Regions from separate parts of the Steroidobacter sp. genome, predicted to be linked through region 1. Evidence: riboswitches for the same ligand, from Rfam matches in the RefSeq annotation. Region 1 holds a riboswitch; each other region holds the start of a gene.
What was found. A riboswitch is a leader RNA that binds a small molecule or an ion and turns the genes downstream of it on or off. The one in region 1 is predicted to bind cobalamin.

Region 1 (4,210 bases):
GCAAGGTTACGAAGGCGAGTGGCGCTCCACGGATCAAATTCCGTTGCGTGCCGTGCAGAGCGGATCGATCGATCGCTTCGGCACCGTGGATCCCACCGACGGTGGCGATTCGCATCGTTACAGCTTGTCCGCGGACTGGACGACTGCGCTCGGCGGGGGCCAATCCAAGACGCTGTTGTATGCAATCGATTACGACCTGGATCTGATCTCGAACTTTTCTTATTTCACCGATCCCGAGAACGGCGATCAGTTCGAACAGGTCGATCAGCGCCGGGTTTACGGCGGCGAGTGGTCCTGGAATCGGGACTTCGACTGGCTGGGGCGATCGCAGAAATTTTCTTCCGGCTTGCAGGTTCGTCACGACGATATCGACAAAGTGGGCTTGTATCGCACGGTCGCTCGGGAGCGAATCGATACGACGCGCGAGGACGCCGTTCGGCAAACGAGCTATGGCGTTTACGGTAGTCTGGACACTCGTTGGAGCGACCATGTGCGGACGACGGTGGGGCTGCGCGCGGATCGCTTCGAGTTCGACGTGGATGCGAGCCTCCCGCAAAACTCAGGCGACGAGAGCGATTCCATCGCAAGCCCGAAGTTCTCGCTCGTGCTCGGCCCTTGGAGCAAGACGGAGTTCTTTTTCAACGCCGGCAAAGGCTTTCACAGCAATGACGCGCGCGGCACGACCATTCAGGTCGACCCGACCGACGGCGTCACACCGGCGGAGAGGGTAGATGCGCTCGTGGGTGCTACCGGATTGGATGTTGGAGTGCGCACGGCGCTGGTGCCCAACACGCAGTTCAGCGTGTCGTTGTGGAGCTTGAAGCTCGATTCCGAGTTGCTGTTCGTCGGCGATGCCGGGACGACCGAAGCCAGCCGGGCCAGCGAGCGCCGTGGCATCGAAGCTGCCGTGATCTGGAATCCACTGAGCTGGTTCATCGTTGACGCGGACCTCGCATGGTCACACGCACGCTTCGGTGACTACGACCCTGCAGGCGACCGAATTCCAGGCGCCGTCGAAAACGTCGCGTCGCTGGGATTGGCCATCGATCATCCTAGGGGCTGGTTCGGCGGCGCGCGCTTCCGTCACTTCGGCTCGGCGCCGCTCATCGAAGACAATCGCGTGCGTTCGAGTTCGACCACGCTCGTGAACCTGGAGGCCGGCTATCGGTTCTGGCAGCGGTACAAAATCAGCGCGGCCGTCTACAACGTGTTCGATAGCGAAGATAACGACATCACGTATTTCTATGAATCGCAGCTCGCCAACGAGACCGAGCCGGTGGAAGACATTCATTTCCACCCCGTCGAGCCGCGCACGGTTCGGGTGACACTCAGCGCCAGCTTTTAGTTCGGTCGCGTCGTCGGTGTTGACGCCCGCCGAGAACCACAATATCTTGTGTCCATCCTCGGTGCCTGCCCCAGTATTTTGGAGCAGGCTGAAAAGGGAACCCGGTGACCGCGCTAGCCATGGCGCGCATTCCGGGGCTGCCCCGCAGCGGTAATTGGGAACGAACGGCGTGAAATGCACTGGGCTTCGAAGCCTGGGAAGCGGCGCCAAGTAGGTCGGCTACGAGAAGTAACCGAAGCCCATGAGCCCGAAGACCTGCCGAGGATCGCGCGTCGACGAGGCGCGCACAGGCTGTCGGGCTCTCGTGGGAAAGGGCAGGCGGATGTTCGCGTCGCTGCGTTCGCAGGCAAGCGCGTCTCCGTTGTCCGCATTCCTCCATCGATAACCCGATCTCGCTCGCGGGAGCGAAGGCCGTCGTAACGGTTCGTGCCGAGCGCGCGGGCTGTTCGTCGTCTTTTGTCCGCGAGCCCCATCGATTCGGGGACAAGAACATGATGGCAACGCTCGCCGATTCTCATCAGGCCGATTTTCATTTGACGCCGCCGCATTCGGCTCGCACGCAGATGCGCGTCACCAAGCGCAATGGCGAGCGCGAAGCGGTCGACGTCAACAAGATCGTTCGCGCTGTTTCGCGTTGTGCGGACAGCCTCGATGCAGTCGATCCCATGCGAGTGGCGCTGAAGACAATCGCGGGTCTCTACGACGGCGCGACCACGCGCGAGTTGGATGAGTTATCGATCCGCACGGCCGCTTCGTTCACGTTCGAGGAGCCGGAGTATTCGCGACTCGCGGCGCGGTTACTGGCGGGGTTCATCGACAAGGAAGTGCAGGGGCAGGGCGTGTACTCGTTCTCGCAGTCCATCCGCCTCGGCTTCGATGTGGGGCTGATCAACGAACGTGTGATGAGCTTTGTCGAGAGCAATGCGCGTAAGTTGAACGACGCCATCGACGCGCGCCGTACGCAGGAGTTCGAGTACTTCGGCCTGAAGACGCTGTACGACCGTTATCTGCTCAAACATCCGACGCGCCGGCTCGCGCTGGAGTCGCCGCAACAGTTCTGGATGCGCATCGCCTGCGCGTTGAGCACCAACGTGCACGAAGCTATCGACCTTTATCACGTGTTCTCGTCGTTGGATTACATCCCCAGTTCGCCGACGCTGTTCAACGCGGGCACCCGGCACGAGCAGCTGTCGAGTTGTTTCCTGCTCGATTCTCCGGCTGACTCGCTCGAATCCATTTACGACAAGTACAAGGACATCGCACTGCTGTCCAAGTTCTCCGGCGGCATCGGCGTGGCGTGGCACCGGGTGCGCTCGGAAGGCTCGTTGATTCGCGCCACCAATGGTTTGTCCAATGGCATCGTGCCCTGGTTGAAGACGCTCGATTCGTCGGTCGCGGCGGTAAATCAGGGCGGCAAGCGCAAAGGGGCGGCTTGCGTTTATCTGGAACCGTGGCATGCGGACATCGAGGCGTTTCTGGAATTGCGCGACAATACCGGCGACGAGGGCCGTCGCACGCATCACATCAACCTCGCCAACTGGATCTGCGATCTGTTCATGCATCGGGTGGAAGAGGACGAGATGTGGTCGCTGTTCGATCCGAAGGACGTGCCGCAGCTGCCCGACTTGTGGGGCGAAGCATTCGAAGCGGCATATATCCAGGCCGAAGCGCAGGGCATGGCTCGCAAGTCAGTCCGTGCACGCGATCTGTATGCCCGGATGATGCGCACGCTGGCGCAGACCGGTAACGGCTGGATGACCTTCAAGGACAAGTGCAATCGCGCGGGCAACCAGACGGCGCGCGCCGGCAACGTGATTCATCTGTCGAATCTCTGTACGGAAATTCTCGAGGTCACCAGCGAAGGCGAGACCGCCGTGTGCAATCTCGGCTCGATCAACCTCGGCCGGCATGTGGTCGACGGTTCGTTCGATTTCGACAAGCTTGCGCAAACGGTGCAGACGGCCGTGCGCCAGCTGGACCGCGTGATCGATCTGAACTTCTATCCGATCGGGACGGCGCGGGCCTCGAACATGCGTTGGCGGCCGGTCGGACTGGGCGTGATGGGCTTGCAGGACGTGTTTTTCCAGATGCGGCTGGGATTCGACAGTCCGCAGGCGAAGGAGCTGTCGACGCGCATTGCCGAGACGATTTACTTCCATGCGCTCCGCACCTCGATGGAGCTGGCCCGCGAGCTTGGCGCGCACGATGCGTTCAAGGACACGCGCGCGGCCGACGGCGAGTTGCAGTTCGACAGCTGGGGTGTCACGCCATCGGATGTGGCGCAGTGGAATGCGTTGCGCGATGAAATCAAGGCGCACGGCTTGCGCAATAGCCTGCTGATCGCCATCGCGCCGACGGCCACGATCGCATCCATCGCGGGTTGCTACGAGTGTATCGAGCCACAGGTTTCCAATCTGTTCAAGCGGGAGACGCTCTCGGGTGACTTCTTGCAGGTGAACCGGTATCTCGTGGACGAGCTGAAGCAACTCGGCTTGTGGACCGATGAGATCCGCAATCGGATCAAACTCGCCGACGGTTCGGTGCAAGGCATTGCTGATATTCCCGAGGCGCTGCGTGCGATCTATCGCACGGCGTGGGAAGTGCCGATGCGCGCACTGATCGACCTGGCAGCGTCTCGTGGCGCGTACATCGATCAGAGCCAGTCGCTGAATCTGTTCATCGCCAACCCCACGATCGGACAGCTCTCCAGCATGTATATGTACGCGTGGAAGAGTGGAGTGAAGACGACGTATTACCTGCGCTCGCGCCCGGCGACCAATATCGCCAAGACGACGGTGCAGGCGACGCAGGCGCAAGTCAGCGACACAGCCGCAGTGGTGTGTTCATTGGAAAACCCTGAAATGT
Region 2 (4,210 bases), 140 kb from region 1:
GCAGACACGTGCGCCAGCGCGTCGTATGCGTCGGCAGGCCCTTGCTGACATTCGAGCGCTCGGGCAATCACCGACTCGGCATCGTCACGGCGGCCCAACTGCAACAGTATCGTCGCAAGCATGCCATGCGTCGGCTGGCACATGCGCTGGCCCGCCACGGCGGCCTGCGCCCACGGCAGCGCGTCCGCGAATCGACCCGCCGACATCAGTTTGTGCGCTTCGATCTCCGGATGAGATGACATGAGACGACCCGTGCGATGCTCGGGCTTCGATTCTTAACACGTCGCCGATTTGGTCGAAAACAATTTCGGGTAATGCCGCTCATAACCGCGTCTTATGAGCCGGCGGTCAGCGCCCCGCCTTACCTTCACGCTTCAGGATGGCTCGAACCTCATCGTGCGGCAGACCGTAGACTCGATGTCCGTCGCGGCCGGTCATGGTCTTCGCCGCAACCATGGCATTGAGGATGGCTTCCTCGGTGGCCTGGACCGCGCCCTCGAAGATCGAGTTCAACAGCGGATTCGGGTAAGCAGCGACCGAGATGTTGTCCATTTGTTGGCTGTGCAGTTGCGGATTAGCAGTGGAGAACGCGACGAAAATATCACCGGAGCTTTCGCGCCCGATGTCGCCCAGGCGACCCATCGCATGAGCTGGACGCTTGGCGAGACGCTTGAGTTGATGCGGCAACAACGGCGCATCGGTGGCGATCACCGCGATCATGGAGCCGTCGCCCGGCTTCTCGGCGCCTGGCTTGCACTCGGGCAATTTTTCAATTCCCGAAGGCTGCGAGCGGCAAGCAGCATAGCGACCCTTGAGCTCCTGGCCGACCTGCGCCCCGGCGATCCGCAGGTCCGCCTGCAAGCCGAAGTTACATTGGACCAGCACGCCGACGGTGTATTGCCCCACCGTGGTGGTAACGATGCGGGATGACGTGCCGATACCGCCTTTGAAGCCGAAACACACCATGCCGGTGCCGCCGCCCACGCTGCCTTCGGCGACCGGACCGGATTTGGCGATCTGCAATGCATCCAGCGCATGCTCGCGCTTCACGTGGAAGCCGTCAGTGTCGTTGAGGAAGCCGTCGTAGGTCTCCGCAACCATCGGCGTGAACCAGGAGCCCGGCCACTTCTTGTCCACGATCCAGCCAACGACAGCATCGCGCACCACGCCGACGCTGTGCGTGTTGGTGATCATGATCGGCCCGTCGAGATAACCGCGCTCCTCCAGCCAGATCGTGCCGGTCATTTCGCCCGCGGCATTGCTGGTCTCCCAGCCAGCGTACACCGGCGCGGTGGAATCTTTGCCACGAGGAATGATGGCGGTAACGCCGGTACGCACCGGCCCCTTGCCGCGCTGAAGTGCACCCTCGCCACCGATCAACGTCACCTGTCCGATTTCGATGCCCGCCACATCGGTGATTGCATTGAGCGCGCCCGGCTTGCCCGCGAGCGGGATACCAATGTCACGGGCGCGGGGTCCCTCCGCAAGCGCGGGGCTCGAAGCGGCGAACAAACAAACGAACAGCAGGGCGAGCTTGCGTCGATTCATTGTGTTCTTCCCCAGTGTCAGGTCGATCGATTGTGCGTGCTCCTCGACCGGCCGGCCATAAATTTCCTTGATCCCCGCCATACGAATTCATTGATTGACCCTCGCACGCCGCGCCAGCATGCTTTGCGCACGTCGAGTTCCCACCGTGGTGGGATTGAAACGGGAACCGGGTGCGATACCCGGGCTGCCCCCGCAACTGTGAGCGGTATGTGCCGCGCCAGATACCACTGAGCCTGTCGGCTTGGGAAGGTGGCGCTGGAGTTGAGCCGCGAGCCAGGAGACCTGCTCGGCGCAAGTCGTCCATTCATCGGCCGGGGTGCGCCGAGCGAACGGGAGTTCCCGAGTGACGACCGGTGTGGGTCGCGCTCGCGAGCGAGGCGATCCCATGGGAGTCGCTTTGCATTGGAACTCTACTCATCATGCGTTCGGTCGATAGCACCGGCGGACTCGCGCAGTTCGCGCCCGCTCCCTTCACTCAGCACGGCGGCCGTCTGACTGACGCTCGCTCGCTGTGTCCCGATGCGCCGAAGCCGTGGATCGATCTGTCGACCGCGATCAATCCGAATCCCTATCCGGCGCCACGCGCGAGCGCACAAGCACGCGCACGACTGCCTGAATTTCAGGAACTGCAGAAACTCGAAGCAGCCGCTGCCCGTGCTTTCGGTGTCGACAATCCCGAGCGCATTCTTGCGACTGCAGGTTCCGAAACCGTGGTGAGATTGTTGCCCCATGTGCTGCCATCGGTGACCGAGGCCAAGATTGTCTGGCCGACGTACACTTCGCACACGGATTCGTGGCAAAGGCTCGGCGTGCCTGTCGGACGTGTCTACAGCATCGAGCGAGCGTCACTCGCACCGGGCACGGTAGTCACACTCGTCAATCCCAATAGTCCTGACGGTTCCATCACCCCGCGTGAGCAGTTGCTCGAAGCTCACGACAGGATTGCCGCGCACGATGGTTATCTCGTGATCGACGAAGCGTTCGCGGATGCGGACCCATCCTGTAGCGTCGCTGATCTCGCGGGCACCGAACGCTATCCGCGCATCATCGTGCTCCGCTCCTTCGGCAAGTTCTACGGACTGGCCGGCGTTCGACTTGGATTTACGATTGCAGCGCCGGCACTCATCGCACGGATTCGAGCAGCGCTCGGCGATTGGCCCGTTGCCGCCGATGCGATCGCCGCCGGGCTTGCGGCGTACACCGACCCGCTGTGGGCCGAGCGCACGCGCGTTCGATTGCGAAGCGCCGCTCGCAAGCTCGACGCGTTATTGATTCGCAGCGGCTTCGACATCGTCGGTGGCGCCAGCCTGTTTCGACTGGCGCGGAGCGAACTCGCGCCGGCTCGCTTCAATCAATTGCTACGAGCGGGAATTCTAGCGCGACCGTTCAATCACGATATCAAGCTGCTGCGCTTTGGCCTGCCGCACGGTGACGCAGCGTGGCGGCGCCTGCGAGACACGTTGAGGGCCAGGCCGTGAACCCGAGATTCGCACTGCTAAAGCACACAGGGCTCGGTCCTGAATCAACCACCCCGCAAACCAGCGCTACGGCCGTTCGCTGGGTCGGCTGCTACGAACTCGCGCCCCCCGCCCCGGCCCGCATCCCGCTTTGTTCAATCCCGCCAAAATCGGATACACACACGCCGCCGGGAACATCTGCGCACGGTAGATGTTGTGAAACATAGCTTCAGACTCGAGGCAGCAGACATGCATGAACAAGTCCCGACTGCTCGCTATGCAATCCTGGAGGCCCCCTCGACGTTTGGTTTGCGCTCTAGTGGCGTCGAGCAGCTTCCGGCCGTACTGCTCGGCCATGGGTTGGCGCAACGGCTGCGCGCTCGCGGGGCCGGACATGTCGAACCGGGCGTGCCGCGTAGTCCGGATCGCGACCCCGAAACCAAAGTAATGAACGCTGCCGCCATCGCCAGCTACACCAGGAAACTCGCGGATGCCGTGGGACCGCTGTTGAGCGACGGAGAATTTCCGATCGTGCTGGGCGGCGATTGTTCCATCGTTCTAGGCACTGCACTGGCGCTGCACCGACGCGGCCGGTATGGATTGCTGTTCATCGATGGCCAGGCCGACTTTTTTCAACCGGAGGCGGATCCCTACGGGGAAGCGGCATCGATGGACCTCGCGTTCGTCACGGGGCACGGACCTAGACTTCTTATCGACTTCGAAGGTCGTTCACCGCTCATCAAGCCGACCGATGCCGTGGCGTTTGGCTTTCGAGACGCTGAAGATCAAGCTGAATACGGCAGCCAGCCGCTGCCGAAGGAGCTGCGGTCATACGACCTGCCGACGATTCGCAAGATCGGCATCACCGCAGCAGCGCGGGAGGCAATCGCACACGTGAGCAGGGCCGAGCTGGACGGATTCTGGATACATGTGGATGCTGACTGTCTCGACGACGCCGTCATGCCCGCGGTGGATTTCCGACTACCGGGCGGCCTGCAACCCGAAGAGCTGGCGACGGTGCTGACGATGGCGCTCGCCAGCGGCCGCGCCGTCGGGCTCGAAGTCACCATCTACAACGCCGCATTGGATACCGATGGCCGCGCCGGAAAGGTCCTGGCCGATCTGCTTGTGAACGCGCTGGCAAGGCCAGTGGCAAGCGGCTAGCCCGACAGTTCTGTAATGCTTGATATAGAAAGGCTAGAATC
Region 3 (4,210 bases), on a different contig from region 1:
GGTAGTGACCGATCTCGTGCACCAGCAACTCATCGTCCGCCTGTTCGAACGAGATGCCGCGCACCTTCAGCTCCGCATCCATGCTGGCGGTCAAGGCGTCCTTGAGATGCAACTCATCGATCAGGCCGCGCATGGACGCAGCTGCCTGCTTGCGCAACGCCGGATTGTTCGATGACTCGTAGCTCTCCACCAGTTGTCGCAGGCGCAAGAGGTCGTCGTAGAGCGGCGTCGCGGTGAGAGGCGGAATCAAATGATCCACGATCACAGCCAATCCCCGTCGCTTCGCCTGCAGCCCCTCGCCCACCCCATCGACGATGTAGGGATAGATCCCGGGAATGTCGCCGGCGATGAGCGCCGGATAATCGAGCTCATCCTGACCGACGCCTTTGCGCGGCAGGAACTCATATGTCGAATGCCGCCCGAGATGCACGATGGCATCCGCGCGAAACTCATGGCGCAGCCAGAAATAGAAAGCGAGATACTGGTGCGTCGGCGGGATGCTGGTGTTGGCGTGTAGCAACTCCTCGTTCAACTCCCAGCCGCGCGGCGGCTGTGGACCCACGAACACTTTGCCGAAGCGCACGCCTGGCAACACCAACTTGCCTTTGTTCACCATGACATTGCCCGGCAACTCGCCCCAGCCGCGCAACCCCTCGATGCCCGTGGCGGCAATGGCGCGAGTCAGCGAGTCGATGCGCGCTTCGTTACCGCCCTTGGTCAGCTGAATTTCATAAGCCGCCTGGAGCTGCTGAACCAGGTCCAAGGCCCGAGCGCGAGCAGGATGCTGAGCGCCTTCCAGCAAATGCTCGACCTCATGCAACGTGCGCGTGACTTGCCCGCGCGCTTCTTGCGGCAAGCGAGCCGCCTGAGCGGCCGACACGTTTGCTTGCAGCAAGGCTAACGGGCCGCCCGTCATTTCTTTCTGCAAAGCTTCGGGCAGCGTCGCGAACCATTTCGCGTATTGATCGGCGCTGACGTTGGCGACGCGCGCCGCCATCGCTCGCAACACATCGCCCTGCTCGGGAAGATTCACACCATCCTGCTGCAATTTCTCCAGCAACGCGGCGGATGACTCAGGCAACGGCCCGGTGTCATAGCCCTCGCGCTTCATTGCGCGCAGAATTTCCAGCAGCGAGGCCGGCACGTCGAGATTGTCCGCGCCGATGTTGTGACGCCCCGGCGGATGGTTGTAATAAACAATGGCAACGTGCTTGTCGGCGTTCTTGGTCTGCTGCAAACGAATCCATCGGTCGATGCGCGCAGTCAGCTGGCCCACCTGCGAGGGGATAGCCGCCACTTGCGTGACGGCGATGCCAGTGAGCGCATCCACTTGCGCGGCGGCCGCGGCAGCGACCACGATAGGCTGGCTGATACCTTGCAGCTCCGGCATGGCCACGCGGTAATAAACACTGTCCCAAGCAAGGCCGTGCTCGGACATTCGCCAACCGTCGGCGGTGACATCGTGCAAGCGCAACGCCTTCAGCACCGGCACATCCAATTGATCGAGATGCCGAGTCGCGACCGCGCGATCGCTGCTGCCACCGACGATGAAGTCCTGCACCGACACGATTGCGCCCAGGCGAGCGCCGACTTTGTCACGCAAGATCGCGAGCGCGTCGCTGCTCGGCTTGCCCCAACCAGCAAGCACAGTTAGGCAGTCCAAGGATCGCTCGCTCAGCGCGCGGCAGATCGCTTCGCTCAAAACGACGTCGGCGTGCTGATCCTCGAGCACCGCGACGACGCGCCGGCCCCCAGCCAACGGAAGCGTTTGGGCTGTGAACCATTCGCCCCGATAGTGAAAGCGCATGGGCAGCGCATCTTCGACGGGCTTGATGGCCGCGGCGGCCGCTCGATCCTGCTCGGACAGGAGCAATGCCAGCAACGAAATCAGATTCGATTCGCCGCGGTTCTGCCAGTAGGCTCGCCCTTGAATCCAAGGCGTCAGCTGTGGATGGCGTCGAACTGCGGCAGCGACGGTTTCCGCGCTAGCATCCTTCTCAGCGGTGAGAGATGACAACTCCGCATACCGCGGATCTTCTTCAGCAAACAAACGTTTGCCGCGCCATCGACTTTGACGCCCAAGCGCAGGATCGCCAGCCACAGCAATAACCTCGCGCGCCTGCGCTTCCGGCAGCAATGCCTGAATGCGCTGGGCCGTTTCCTTGAACACCGTTGCGAGCAGCAGCGCATCCGCGCCGCCGATCAGTTCCTGCAACTGCGCGTCGCTCAACGCATCGATCTGCGCCGTCGTTCGAAAGACCAGCCGATGTTGTGGCAGGCGTCGATTGAAATCGCGAGCCGCCTGCGCGAGATCGCCGGAGTTGCGCTCGGAAACGACCGCAACCAGCGTGGCCGCCGATGCGAGCAATGGAAGCAGCAGGAGCAACAAAAATCCGCACGAACGGCGGAGAACGAAGCGGAATTGCGAGCGGCGCACGTCCAGGACCCCGAAGCTGACCAACATCACGGCGCCGCCATTCAGCGTGCACCGAGTCTGTCGTCGCTGCAGGAATTCCCGCTCGTTCAGCACACCCCGGCTGCACGAAGACGACCACGGCAAGCTGGTCTCCTGGCTCGCGGCTTCGCGCCTTGCCATCACCTTCCCAGGCCGTTCAGCCCAGTGGCAGCCCCGATGTTTCAGGAGCTTCGATGGCGGCACCGCTTACAGTTGCGGGGGCAGCCCGGGCATTGCACCCGGTTCCCATTGCTTGTCGTTCGCGCGCACAGTGCGCGAAAACTCTGAGTTCGTCAATTTGGGTTCGTCAATTAATGACCGGCCGCCGGCTTGATGGGCACGGCGATTCCGGCCACCACCAGCGTCACCTGGTCGCACACCGCCGCGAGCGCCTGATTCAACCGCCCCTGCTCGTCCTGAAAGCGGCGGGACAACGGCGACAACGGGACGATGCCCGCGCCGACTTCGTTGGAAATCAACAGCACATCGCCGCGAACTGCTTGCAGCCATTGCAAAAATTCGCTGCGCTCGGACTCCCAGTTCGGCAGCACGGCAGTCGGCGCATCCTCGCGGAAATCTTTCAGCAATGCGTTCGATAACCACAGCGTCATGCAGTCGACGACCAGGATGGCGGGCTCGCTGTGATCGCGCAGTGCTTGCGCAAGGCCGGCTGGTGCTTCTAAGGTTCGCCATGTTGCCGGCCGCTCGGCACGATGCAGCGAGATGCGATGTTGCATTTCCTGATCGAGGGCTTGCGCCGTGGCAACATATGTCACGGAGATGCCTCGCGCCGCCGACAGCGACCTGGCCAACGCGATGGCGTGAGCGGTCTTCCCGGAGCGCGCGCCACCCAGAATCAGCCGTCGCCCGGCCGAAGTTCGCTCACCTGACTCGTTGTCTTTCATTGCCCGCACTCACAGTTCCAACCGATATGATAACCAACGCCGCCTTGCAACGCCGACTCGACACGCGCACCAAGCCGCAGGGCTCATTAGGCACGCTGGAGACGCTCGCCGTTCGCATCGGCCTCGCGCTCGACACCGACACGCCGGCTTTCCGTGCGCCACAAATGTTTGTATTTGCGGCCGACCACGGCATCGCCACCGATGGTGTGAGCGCCTTCCCACAGTCGGTCACGGCCCAGATGCTGCTGAACTACCTGCGAGGTGGAGCGGCCATCAATGTACTCGCGCGACAGCATGGCATCACCCTGCGCGTCGTCGATGCCGGAGTCGCGACCGACATCGGCGAACATCCTTCCCTTCTGGCTCGCGCCCCCGCCCGCGGCACACGCAACTTCCGGATCGAGCCGGCGATGACAGCCGAGCAGCGCGAGCATGCGATCGCTACGGGTCGGGCGTTGGCGCAAGACGCCCTGCGCCAAGGTTCCAATGCGTTGATGTTTGGTGAGATGGGCATCGGCAACACGGCCTGCGCGTCCATGCTGTTGCATCGGCGGACGGGCTGGTCCTTGGACGAGTGCGTTGGGCGCGGCACTGGGCTCGACGACGTGGGTCTCGCACGTAAGCGCGAACGTTTGGCGGTGGCGTCCGCGCGACGGCCGGAGAAGCTCACTCCGATCGAAACAATCACCGAGTTCGGCGGGTTCGAACTGGCCATGATCACTGGCGCGCTGCTCGCCACGGCCGATGAGAAATGTATCGCCGTGATCGACGGCTTCGCTGTCACTGTCGCAGCGCTGCTCGCCATCGAAATCGATCCGCGAGTGCGTTCCCGCTGCATCTTCAGCCATTG
Region 4 (4,210 bases), on a different contig from region 1:
CGCTCGATGCGCTGTTCGCGACGGCCCGCGCCATCAAGTCCGCGTCTGCGCAAACCTGCGTTTCGATTCCGGCGCGAGACCAAGCGTCTGCATGCGAGCTATAAGTCGGACCAGCGACAACGGCCGCAGCCATCTTCATCACATACGGCAGCAGTCGTAGTGCATTCTCCGTCCCGGCGGTCGCCACCACCCGTGAAGGATCATCGACGTTGAAAGCCGCGGCGGCCACGGATTCCAATCTCGCCAGCTCGGTCGGCTCAGGCAGACGATTGCGCTCGCGAGCCGAAGCTCGCGGCGCTGGGTACGCCGATGGATTGATCCCTGTGGACAGATCGATCCACGGCTGCGGCACGTTTGGAAACAGCGAGCGCGCGACGCACAGCCGACCGCCGTGATGGGCAAATCGGCCGGCTGCGATATCGGCGCCGCTGTTCATCAGAACCGCTGCCGGACGCCGCCGTAGTACGTGCGGCCGGGCGTGCCGTACTCAAAGACGGTTTCGTACTCGTCGTCGAACGCGTTCTCGATCCGGCCAAACACCTCCAGCGAATCGCTGACGGCATATGAAGCGCGGAAGTCGAACAGTGTGTAGCCGTCCAAAATGATCCTGTTGGCGGCATCCTCGAAGCTGCGGCCAGCATGCTGTACGGCCACTGTAGTCGTGAGGCCGATGGGCCAGTCGTAGCTCAGTTGCGCATTGGCCGTTTCGTTCGGACGACGCCGCAGCGAGCGCCCGAAGTTTGCAGTGCCGCGCGCAGTGTTCTCCGTCTCCATGTTCGTGTAATTCGCGGAGAGGACCAATCGTTCGGTGAGCTGCGCATTCAGTGCGAGCTCGACGCCTTCCGCATTGGTCTTTTGCACGTTCTCGTAATAACCGTCCGGTTTCGCCAGGCATTCCGGCGTGGTCACCCGGAAACAGGACACGAAGTCGATCATGTTGTCCGTGTCGCGGTCGAAGTAGGTCGCCGATACGGCCAGTTTCGAATCGAAGAAGCGTTGCTCCACGCCGGCGTCCCAGCTGTCGGCCTGTTCGGGCTCGAGGTTCACGTTGCCGTACAGGCTGTACAGCTGATACAGCGTGGGCGCTTTGAAACCTTCGCCGTAGCTGGCGCGCAGAATGGTGGAAGAAGTGGCCGACCAGGCGACGGACGCGCGGTTGGTGGTGTTGCCGCCGAACGTGTCGTGATCGTCGTGGCGAACGCCCGCGCTCAACGTCACAGCGTCGATCGGCGTCGCAGTAATCTGTCCATACACGCTGTCGATCTGCACATCGTCCGCGACTGGCGTGGGATTCGGCTCGAACTCCGTGGGCGACGCGGAGCTCATGTCGGAACGTTCCGATTCCAGGCCGACGATACCAGTGAGCCGATCGGAGACGCGCAACGTGCCCTGATATTCCCAGCGCTCGTTTTTGCCACTGGCGTCGAACGTGAGCGGCACGGTCGAGCTGGGATCGAAATTCTGGCGATCCGTGTCCGTGTAAGAGAAGCCGATGCGATTCTCGAAGCGTCCGTCGAACGCGGAGATATTCAAGCCCGCGTAGCTCGCCAGCTCTTCGGTCTTGTCGTGCTCCGGCGTATCGGTCAAGTCGAACAGCGGCGCTCGGAAACCGTCGTACTCCGAGCGTCCGTCGCTCCAGGTCGAACGCACTTCCGCGGAAATATTCTCAGTGAGATGCAGAATGCCGCGCACGTTGAAACCGACGTTGCGATAACCGTCCTGCTCGCGACCGCCACGTTCACGGCTGAACGCGGAGATTCCATCGCTGGTCAAATAGCCGCCGGCCACTCGCCACGCGAAGCGATCGCCGCCGGCCTGAGCATAGCCGCGAACGAACGCGCTCTCGTGAGTCCCGCCTTCTACCGCCAGAGATCCGGACAGCGGGCCTTCGGGCGTGGGCGTGACGATGTGAACTACGCCGCCGATGGCCTGGCTGCCCCACAACGTGGATTGCGGGCCCCGCAGCACCTCGATGTTTGCATACTCGGTCGCGATCAGATTGCCGAAGTTGAAGCCGCCGCTGGCTTGCGACGGATCGTTGACTTTCACGCCGTCGATGAGCACGAGAGTTTGATCCGTCTCCGCGCCGCGAATACGAAGCGCCGTCGTGGCGCCAAGCCCGCCGTTACGGGTAACGGTCACGCCGGGCGTCATTGCGATCAGATCGGAGAGGGCCGTTTTCTGGCTGCGGCGCTGTTCCTCCGCAGTAATCAACGTCACCGAATCGCCAACGCGTGCGGTTTGTTGCTGGATGCGGTTCGCGGTGACGACGACGTCCTCGACGTCGTCATCGACACCGGCGGCGCTGGCTGACAACGCCGGATGCAACAGCAAGGAAATGGAAATGGCGAGAAGACGAGAAGAGGCCCGATGGGCAAAGCGATGGGTGGACACAAAAGGCTCCGCGGCAAGTTACAAACCGCACGGGCTGCAACTCGAAACGCGTCGCGACCCATGCACCGGTCGCCTCTACAGGGAAAATTCCCGCTCTCTCGGCACACCCCGGCCGATCGATGGACGACGGCGGCAAGCAGGTCTCCTGGCTGGTGGCTGAAGTCCTCGCGTCACCTTCCCGGCGGGCCCGTTTCCGTCGGCCTCGCCAGTGGTTTTTTGACGCGCGGCGAACCACTTACAGTTGCGGGGGCAGCCCGGGCTTCACACCCGAGTTCCCTTTGAATCCCCTGATGGGGAACTTGTCGCGCGGCGCGAGGATGCGGTTCGGGCGGGCAATCGTCAAGCCCGGCCTGCCCGCCGCCGGTGCAGCCATTGGTCCAGCGACCACGGGCCCGGGCCATAGATGGCCAGCACCAGCAGGATAAACCCCCAGAAGTAATGCTGGCCGATGGCGGCCGCAAAGCCCTCCTGGTACAGAACGTGCGCATAGGAAACGACCGCCAGCACGTTGACGGCCTGCAGGCCGAGCGCGCTGATCCGGCCAAACAGGCCGAGGATGAGCAGGGTGGGGAACACCAGCTCGCCCGCGGTGCCGGCGATAGCCGCCAGGTGAGGCGAGAGCAGCGGCACGCGATATTCGTATTCGAACAAGGCGATCGTGCTGTCCCAGTCCGACAGCTTGAGATAGCCCGATTTCAGGAACACCCAGCTCACGTACACTCGCGAGGCCAGCGCGAACGGCGCCTGGAGTTTGTCCAGCAGGCGCGCCCACGTGCTGTTCGGGTCCATCAAAGCGTCGCTCAGCATGTTCAGCTCCGGTAAGACAGTGTCAGGCTATAGACCGGTGGCGTGGCTGGCTTATTACTTCGCCAGGATGTAATGCAATGGCGACCGGCCCGGTCTGGTGCGCTAGATGCTGTTCGCGGCATCGCTGACGATCCGTTTCACCGCATACGTCCAATAATCATCGAGGAGAAAGATTCATGAGCACTCAAAAAGCCACTCGCGCCGCCATGGCTGCCGCCGCTGCATTGCTTTTCAGCAGCGTGGCGATGACCGCCAACGCGGCGGACGAAGCCAAAGTCAAATGCGAAGGCGTCAATGCGTGTAAGGGCCACTCGGCCTGCGGCACGGCCACCAATGCGTGCCAGGGGCAGAACTCGTGCAAGGGCAAGGGTTATTTGCTGATGACCAAGGCCGAGTGCGATGCGGCCAAGGCCAAGATGAAGAAGCCGAGCTGAGCTGATGTGTTTGGGGCGCTGGTTCGCCAGCGCCCATCTCACCGGTATTCCAGCGCGCTCAATACCGTCCACGCGACATCGTCCACCGGCACCTCCTTACCCAGCACCACGATCACGCCGCGCGGCGCGGGCACGATCATGCCTTCGAAGCCTTCTTCGTCGATTCGCTCCTGCTTCTGGGTGGGCGCATGAGGCACCACCAGCACGGTGACCGGTCCTTGCCCGGTCTGCACGACGAGATGTGGAATTCGCTGGCCGCGGAATTCACAGTACTGAGCGTATGAAACTCGCGCTGCGCCCGGCTTCAAACGCATTCGCGCTGCCGACATGATCTGCTCGAGGCGTGCTGCATCGACAGTTTCCGACGTGCGGACCATCGAGAACTGCTCGTGTTTCATGTGAGCGATGGCTTCTTGGGCGAAGCTTTCTCGAGGTGTCAGCAGCCACAGTGACATTGCGCCGACGAGCACTGTGACGAGCACGCTTGCGGCCATTCGCCACAAACGCGGCGCTGGCGCGCGCTTTCTCGACAACAGTTGAGCCGCGTCCTGCCCGGCAGGAGCGTCGACGGCGAG

Region 2: linked by a shared signal. The riboswitch ahead of cobD (threonine-phosphate decarboxylase CobD) and the one ahead of VGD45_RS25440 (ribonucleoside-diphosphate reductase subunit alpha) in region 1 are both predicted to bind cobalamin.
Region 3: linked by a shared signal. The riboswitch ahead of VGD45_RS24555 (cobaltochelatase subunit CobN) and the one ahead of VGD45_RS25440 (ribonucleoside-diphosphate reductase subunit alpha) in region 1 are both predicted to bind cobalamin.
Region 4: linked by a shared signal. The riboswitch ahead of VGD45_RS24510 (TonB-dependent receptor plug domain-containing protein) and the one ahead of VGD45_RS25440 (ribonucleoside-diphosphate reductase subunit alpha) in region 1 are both predicted to bind cobalamin.

What each region holds. Positions count from the first base shown of each region.
Region 1 covers NZ_DASWTF010000041.1:20,260-24,469, forward strand. The annotation lists gene VGD45_RS25435 (TonB-dependent receptor) at 1-1,345, shown strand, start outside; cobalamin riboswitch at 1,388-1,622, shown strand; gene VGD45_RS25440 (ribonucleoside-diphosphate reductase subunit alpha) at 1,837-4,210, shown strand, end outside.
Region 2 covers NZ_DASWTF010000041.1:162,331-166,540, reverse strand. The annotation lists gene VGD45_RS26075 (tetratricopeptide repeat-containing sulfotransferase family protein) at 1-242, opposite strand, end outside; gene VGD45_RS26070 (P1 family peptidase) at 349-1,548, opposite strand; cobalamin riboswitch at 1,666-1,852, shown strand; gene cobD (threonine-phosphate decarboxylase CobD) at 1,968-3,026, shown strand; gene VGD45_RS26060 (arginase family protein) at 3,255-4,169, shown strand.
Region 3 covers NZ_DASWTF010000039.1:41,260-45,469, reverse strand. The annotation lists gene VGD45_RS24555 (cobaltochelatase subunit CobN) at 1-2,560, opposite strand, end outside; cobalamin riboswitch at 2,541-2,757, opposite strand; gene cobU (bifunctional adenosylcobinamide kinase/adenosylcobinamide-phosphate guanylyltransferase) at 2,767-3,360, opposite strand; gene cobT (nicotinate-nucleotide--dimethylbenzimidazole phosphoribosyltransferase) at 3,387-4,210, shown strand, end outside.
Region 4 covers NZ_DASWTF010000039.1:34,822-39,031, forward strand. The annotation lists gene cobD (threonine-phosphate decarboxylase CobD) at 1-436, opposite strand, end outside; gene VGD45_RS24510 (TonB-dependent receptor plug domain-containing protein) at 436-2,394, opposite strand; cobalamin riboswitch at 2,513-2,712, opposite strand; gene VGD45_RS24515 (DoxX family protein) at 2,734-3,201, opposite strand; gene VGD45_RS24520 (hypothetical protein) at 3,378-3,635, shown strand; gene VGD45_RS24525 (DUF3379 family protein) at 3,674-4,210, opposite strand, start outside.